One region of the Mesorhizobium sp. M0296 genome, then DNA from elsewhere that is predicted to be linked to it. Evidence: riboswitches for the same ligand, from Rfam matches in the RefSeq annotation. Region 1 holds a riboswitch; each other region holds the start of a gene.
The links. A riboswitch is a leader RNA that binds a small molecule or an ion and turns the genes downstream of it on or off. The one in region 1 is predicted to bind cobalamin.

Region 1 (2,193 bases):
GATGACGGCATTGGCACGGGCCGAGCCGGCTGCGTCCATCAGGTCGCTCTTCGACAGGATGATCAGGTCGGCGCAGGCGAGCTGGTCTTCGAACACTTCCTCGACCGGATCGTCATGGTCGAGCGTCTCGTCCTGCGCGCGCTGGGCCTGCAGGGCGTCCATGTCGTTGGCTACGCGGCCATCAGCCAGCGCCGGTCCGTCGACCACGGCAATGACGCCGTCCACCGTCACGCGGCTTTTCACCGACGGCCACTGGAAGGCCTGGACCAGCGGCTTGGGCAAAGCGAGGCCGGATGTCTCGATCAGGATGTGGTCGACCCTCGGCGTCAGCGACAGGATCTGGTCCAGCGCCGGTACGAAATCATCGGCGACGGTGCAGCAGATGCAACCATTGGCCAGCTCGACGATGTTTTCCTCGGGGCAGGTGTCGATGGCGCAGCCCTTCAGAATCTCGCCGTCGATGCCGATGTCGCCGAACTCGTTGACGATGATGGCCAGGCGCTTGCCTTTGGCGTTTTCGAGCAAATGGCGGATCAACGTCGTCTTGCCGGCGCCGAGAAAGCCGGTGACCACGGTGCAGGAAACGCGTGAAAGGGAGGCAGCGGTCATGTCAGGTCCTTCAAAAGGTCGAGGGGAGGGATGCGGGCAACAAGGCCGCGCTTCAGGCAATCGGGACGGCCGCGCCAAGGAATGAGCCCATCCGTCGAGGTGGCAAACAGCTTTGCCCCGGTGACGAGATCGGCGCCGCTGGTCGTGGTCAGATCACCGAAGACGTAACTCCAGCAGCCGTCGCGCAGCATGGCCGCGCTGAGCCGGCGCTTGCAATTGCCGAGGCATTCGACGGTGCGGATTTTGATGTTTTCGCTGGAAGCGGCGCGGCGCGTGTCCTCTGCGAGCAGTTCGCCGGCGCGCGGATGAGCGTCCGAACCGGTCTCGTCACGGCATGACGAGCAGACGATGACGGTAACGCCGGCCGGGGAATCACCAAGGCCGGACAATAAATCCGCTGTCTCAGCCGGAAAACTGCTGTCGCGTTCCAAATCAGGCTCCTTGCCCGGAAAACCCGCCAGGCGATCGGATTCTTATGTCCTAGACGGCAGGTCTCCTGGCTCGCGGGTCATCGCCTGGGTGCCGCCTTCCCGGGAACATCCCAGTGGTTTTCGGCCTTGGCTCGTCGCTTACAGTTGCGGGGACAGCCGCGGATTTGAAATCGAGATTTCGCACCGCATTCCCTCTTGGCCCTTGCCGTTGCGGGCAGGGGACCGTCTGGAACGGATTTAGGCTTGTGGGGGTAGTCGTGTCAACGCACGTCTATGGCGGGTAATGGATCAGTTTGAAATTCCGACGTGAGTCCGCGCCACGCTATGGAGCGCGATAGCACAATATGTATCCGCTCCTTTCAATCCAGGTATCTATGAAGTTGCGGCATAGGTGCTGACCCAGCCTGTAACGCTCGGAATAGCCGGCAAATACGAGAACTACGAGGACCGCCAAGAGGACAAACTTAGTTCGACGGCGGATAGTTATAACGCTTTTCATAAGGGCCACGCACCATAGGATTTTCAGCTTCCTTCCCCGCGATCAACGCCACAATGTCGCCGATCTCCCAAAGCTTGCCTGTGCGAGTTCGTTGGGATCGCGTGGGCGCTTGGGGTGCTTGGCCATCGTATTGCTTTGCTAGCAGGACTGCGGTAGCTGAGTTCGCATTCCGGGTTGGCTTGGTGATGCTCGAAATGTGCGCGCATGCCATTGACCGATGCTCTGTGCACCTTACCCAGCTGCTTGCATGAAGCGCATCGCACGCCGCCGTTCATTCCGGCGACGTCCTCGACGGGGCTCAAATGCCATATTCCGTTTTGAACGATTTCTACGTGCGACCTGTCCGGTGTAGCCATTTCTCGATCATAGCGTAGAGCTAGCCAAAGCGCAGGTAGAAAATCTCCGAAATTTCAAACTGCCCACTACCCTACGGCGGCAACATCCGCTAGCGGCTGGCCAAGGTCGCCGGCAGCTGTCACCTCGATGCGCTCAAGCCCGAGCCAGCCCTGCATCTGCTTCAATTCCTCGAAGAGTTCGGCTGCGGTTTGCAGCGAGGCGCCGGGCTCCGCATAGGCGGCATGGACGCGCAGTACGCCGGCCGGGCGGTCGGCCCTGAGGTCAACGCGCCCGACGATGCTGTCGCCGAGCAGGAAT
Region 2 (2,193 bases), on a different contig from region 1:
CCACGCGGCCGCGACAACACATCGGCCAGCCTCCGGCATTCGGCCTCGACATCATGGTCGGCCAGCATATGGTTGGTCAGCCACAGCGTCAGGCAGTCGATCAGCACCGGCTGGCCGTCAGGCAGCGCTCCGATCGCGCCGGCAAGGTCGAGCGGCGCATCGATGGTCGTCCAGCCGGCGCCGCGCCGCGAGCGGTGCAGCGCGATGCGCTGGCGCATCTCCTCGTCATAGGCTTGCGCGGTGGCAATATAGCTCCACGGCGCCGGACAGGCCGTTACCAGCCTCTCGGCATGCGCGCTCTTGCCGGAGCGCCCACCGCCGATGACCAGGGTCAGTGCCCCGGCAGCGCGGTCAGGCAAAGCTGTCGCGCAGGCTGGTCGCCGTGCCCGTGAAGCGTCCGCGCACCACGCCGACGACCGCGCCGAGCACCAGCCAGAACACCAGATTGGTCAGCGTCACCGCCACCAAGAACTGGTGGTGCAGGCCTTCCGGGATCGCCGTTTCGAAGCTATCGGGCTGCGGCGCGCCGACGATATGCGGCGCAACGATCAACGCCACGGCAAGAGCCACCAGCGGCAGCGATCTGCGGAAGACGATAAGGCCGAGACCGGCCGCTGTCGCCACCACTGTTGCCCACCACCATATCTGGCGTTGGACAAGGTCGGCCGCCGGCATCGCCGGCAGTTCCGGCGGCAGGCCGAGGCCCGGCGCCAGCGTGAACACGGCAAAGCCGGCAAGCCCCCAGAACACGCCCTGGCGCCAGTTGCCGATGCCGCCGGCGAATTCCGAAACCGCGACCAGGACCAGCGCGAAGCCGATGCCGGTGACGATATTGGCAACGACGCTGAAGGCGAAGCGTTCGAAACCGTCGGCCGGCGCCCAGCCTTCGCCTTCCGCCGGAGCCATTGCTTCAGCCGGTGCCGGCGCGGCGCTGCTCATAGCCGTCGTGCCCGCGGCGTTTTCGGCCGGTGCCGCAGGTGCCGCGGCATGGTCATGGCCGCCGCCGGCCTGTTCGTAGATTTCCGCCTTCAGGATGAGCGGCACCGTGGCATAGGCTTGCATGCAGGCGAGAGCCACGCCGGCCACAAGCCCTGCGATCGCCGCGATGAACACGACGTTGCGAAACAGTGTCATGATGTCAGCCCCTTGTCAGTGGCAGGGAAAGCCCATCGAATGGCGATAGTCGTGCGCGGCATTGTGGACCGCATCGATATGCGAGAAGCCGACAAAGCCCATGACGAAAATGCCGAGGAATGCAGCAAGCGCCAGCTGCATGAGACGCGACTGCGAGGAGGCGGAAGCGCCGAGCGAAACGGAAGCGGTATTCATGTCTTGTCCTTTCGCCCTCCACCCGAGGGCATAGAAGTCAGTTTCCTGTCGCCGGCAGGTCTCCTGGCTCGCGGATCAGCGCCCTTCCCCACCTTCCCGAAGGCGAACCTTCAGTGGCATATGGAGAGGACTACCGCACACAGTTGCGGGGGCAGCCGCGGCATTGGGCAAACAATTTCGCCCGCACCGCATTCCCTCTTGGTTCCAAACGGAACCGACGACATCAGCGACTATAGGCAGAATCGCCGCGCCCGGCAAACCAAATTCCGCCGGATCGTGTGGCGAATGCGCCGCCTCGCCAAGTTCGCAGACCGGCGCCGCGATTGACAATTTTCGCAGCCGGGTGTCGGCTGGCGGTGGGGAGGAAGCCGGCATGCAACCCAGCCCGAACAAGCGATCCCTACAACGGCCTGACGCGGCCCGAGCCGACGCTGCCGTCAAACAGCCTATTGGGACATCGCAGCCTATCAGCGCGATCTCGAGGCCATCTGGTATCGCAACTGGCTGCTCGTCTGCCGCGACGCGAAGCGCTCGCCGATCCGGCCGCGGATATCGACAACATTGTCGCCTTCGGTACCCAGGTGCTGGAGGAGGATGCTGATATCTGCGAGGTCAACCAGATGGGCCTGCGCTCGATGCGCCACAAGGCCGGCGTGCTGATGCCCGAGGAATACGACTTGCACCGCTTCCACAGCTGGGTGCGCGAGCGCCATGCGGCGCTCGCACATCAAAGCGATTTGGGCAGATAGCGCCAGGTGACGAAGCCGCAGGCCGCCGCCAGCAGGCCGAGTGTCGCGAAAACCGCGCCCAGGCCGAAGAACGCCAGCACGCCGGCCAAAAGCTTTCCGGCTCTGGCCTAAAGCA
Region 3 (2,193 bases), on a different contig from region 1:
GCCTCGGCAGACGCTTTCAACGCGCCTGCCACCGCATCCCTGCCTTGGGACAGGGCCCGGGCAAGCAACACCAACTCGTCGGTCTTCTGGGCCGCGAAGGCGAGCCACGACCTGATGTCGGCGTCGAGTTCTGTCTCCATGCGCAGGTCGATCGGCACATGCAGCATCGAGCACGAAGGCGCGATCTCGACGCGGTCCAAGGGCCAGCCGGCGACGATCGGTTTGATGCGGTCGAGAATGGCGGGCAGGTTCGCACGCCAGACGTTGCGGCCATCGATCAAGCCAAGCGAGAGCACCAGATCCTTCGGTGCGAGCCGACCCACCGTTTCCAGCTGCTCGGGAGCGCGCACGAGATCAATATGCAGCCCGGCCAGGGGCAGAGAAACCGCGGTTTCGAGATTGTCTCCCAGGGGCCCGAAATAGGTAGCCAGCATGATTTTCAACTCGGGCGCGGCTTTTGACAGGTGGCCATAGGCGAATTCGAACGCAGCTCGTTCGTTCGGGTTCAGATCGAGGACAAGCGCTGGCTCATCGATCTGCACCCAATCGGCACCCGACAGCTTCAAGCTCCGCAGGAGTTGCTCGTAGACGGGCAGAAGCCGTGGTAGGAGCGCGATGGGATCGAAGCCTTCGGCAGGCGATTTCGCCAGCTTGAGGAAGGTGACCGGTCCAAGGATGACTGGGCGTGTGTGAATGCCCAGGGCTTTAGCCTCGAGGAAGTAATCAACCGGCTTCGTCGACGAAAGGGCGAGCGTCTGATCATCGTCTAGTTCCGGCACAATGTAATGATAGTTGGTGTCAAACCACTTGGTCATTTCCATCGCGGTTACACCAGGCCGATAAGCCGCATGCTGGTGACCACCGTGCCCGCAATCCTCCGTCTGACCTTGGTTGCCGCGCGCCATGGCGAAGTAGATGTCGAGTGGGATCTCGCCGCCATTCCAGGCGTAACGGGACGGAAGGGCGCCGACCATGGCTGCGGTGTCGAGCACATGGTCGTAAAGCGAGAAGTCGTTCGACGGGATTTTCGACACGCCGCGATCGCGCTGCTCCTCCCAGCTAGCGGCACGGAGCGCCTTCGCCGTCGTGAGAAGGTCGGCAGCGGACGATTTTCCGGACCAGTAGCTTTCAAGCGCGAATTTCAGTTCTCGCCGACGACCGAAGCGCGGCACGCCGAGCGTTGCTACAGGAATTTGCTGAGAGACAGTCATGCCATACCCCGATGGTTGGGGCGTCGGTGACAAGGAAGGCGCTAGCAGGTCGGCACGAACGCCAGGCTGCAGCGGCCACCGAGACACCCCGCCCGTGGACGTAATTCGCCGTGGCAGGTCTCCTGGCTCGCGGGGTCATAGCCTCTACCCGTCTTCCCAAGGCTATTCGCCTCAGTGACATGAGTGGGGTTGGCTTGCCGCTAACAGTTGCGGGGGCAGCGCCGGCATCGCACCGGCTTCCCTCTTAGCTCCGCTGCGGCAGCGCCGTACGGAGAACCACGACACGGGAGACAATTACAGCAGTTCGCTTCTTAGTCAATGCCGCATAAAGAAATGTTTATGTCGTTATGTTAAATTTCCGTTGGTATGTTCCCAAAAGTCGCCTCGAAAGCGAAAACTGTGGAAGCCTTGAGCGGCCGGTAAATCAAAGCAATGACGCACAGCGGTCCAGGAGGATAGGAGTTCGTCGGCTGCCGGCGGCAAACATACCGGCAAGGCCGTGGTGCTGCTTGCCGCATCATGCGAACGCCATCTCGGCATCGAACTTCGGCTCCAAGGTTCCGACCGCCTCTTTGGTGATCTGCTCGCGACCACATTCGACTCAATGGCGAGGCTGTTGCCCATTTGGAACGGGTTGGCCGTAATGCCCTCGGTGACACGACACAACGATTTTGAGGGGAGCACCCGAGGCCCGGTGCAGCGCCGTGTTGCGGAGGATCGAGGCCGACGTCTCGAACTGCTCGTTCGCAGCCACCGGCTCAAGGTAACCGCGCGCAAACCATCGGGCCAGCTCAAGTCCTGTCCCGAGTGAGGCCTGAGCGGCAAATCGTCGTGCACGCGCACGGTTTGGCGTTCGATCTTGTAATGCGTCTTGGGCGGGCAATCGCCACGGTGCAGCGCTTCCAGGCGCGCAACGATTTCGGCGTCATCCTGGGTCTGCCTGTTGTTGTGGCGAACATATTCGACCCAGGTTGGCACGTGA

Region 2: it holds a riboswitch for cobalamin, as region 1 does, so the genes downstream of both, NKI97_RS12185 (CbtB domain-containing protein) here and NKI97_RS29355 (DUF1636 family protein) in region 1, are expected to answer to the same signal.
Region 3: it holds a riboswitch for cobalamin, as region 1 does, so the genes downstream of both, metE (5-methyltetrahydropteroyltriglutamate--homocysteine S-methyltransferase) here and NKI97_RS29355 (DUF1636 family protein) in region 1, are expected to answer to the same signal.

What each region holds. Positions count from the first base shown of each region.
Region 1 is NZ_JAMYRZ010000043.1:15,907-18,099, forward strand. Features, by position in the region: gene cobW (cobalamin biosynthesis protein CobW) at 1-609, opposite strand, end outside; gene NKI97_RS29355 (DUF1636 family protein) at 606-1,040, opposite strand; cobalamin riboswitch at 1,079-1,282, opposite strand; gene NKI97_RS35560 (hypothetical protein) at 1,563-1,895, opposite strand; gene NKI97_RS29360 (winged helix-turn-helix domain-containing protein) at 1,962-2,193, opposite strand, start outside.
Region 2 is NZ_JAMYRZ010000010.1:44,344-46,536, reverse strand. Features, by position in the region: gene cobU (bifunctional adenosylcobinamide kinase/adenosylcobinamide-phosphate guanylyltransferase) at 1-359, opposite strand, end outside; gene NKI97_RS12190 (CbtA family protein) at 352-1,134, opposite strand; gene NKI97_RS12185 (CbtB domain-containing protein) at 1,150-1,329, opposite strand; cobalamin riboswitch at 1,366-1,563, opposite strand; gene NKI97_RS12180 (SRPBCC family protein) at 1,653-2,078, shown strand.
Region 3 is NZ_JAMYRZ010000016.1:39,939-42,131, forward strand. Features, by position in the region: gene metE (5-methyltetrahydropteroyltriglutamate--homocysteine S-methyltransferase) at 1-1,211, opposite strand, end outside; cobalamin riboswitch at 1,307-1,507, opposite strand; partial or broken gene NKI97_RS17130 (MFS transporter) at 2,019-2,193, opposite strand, start outside.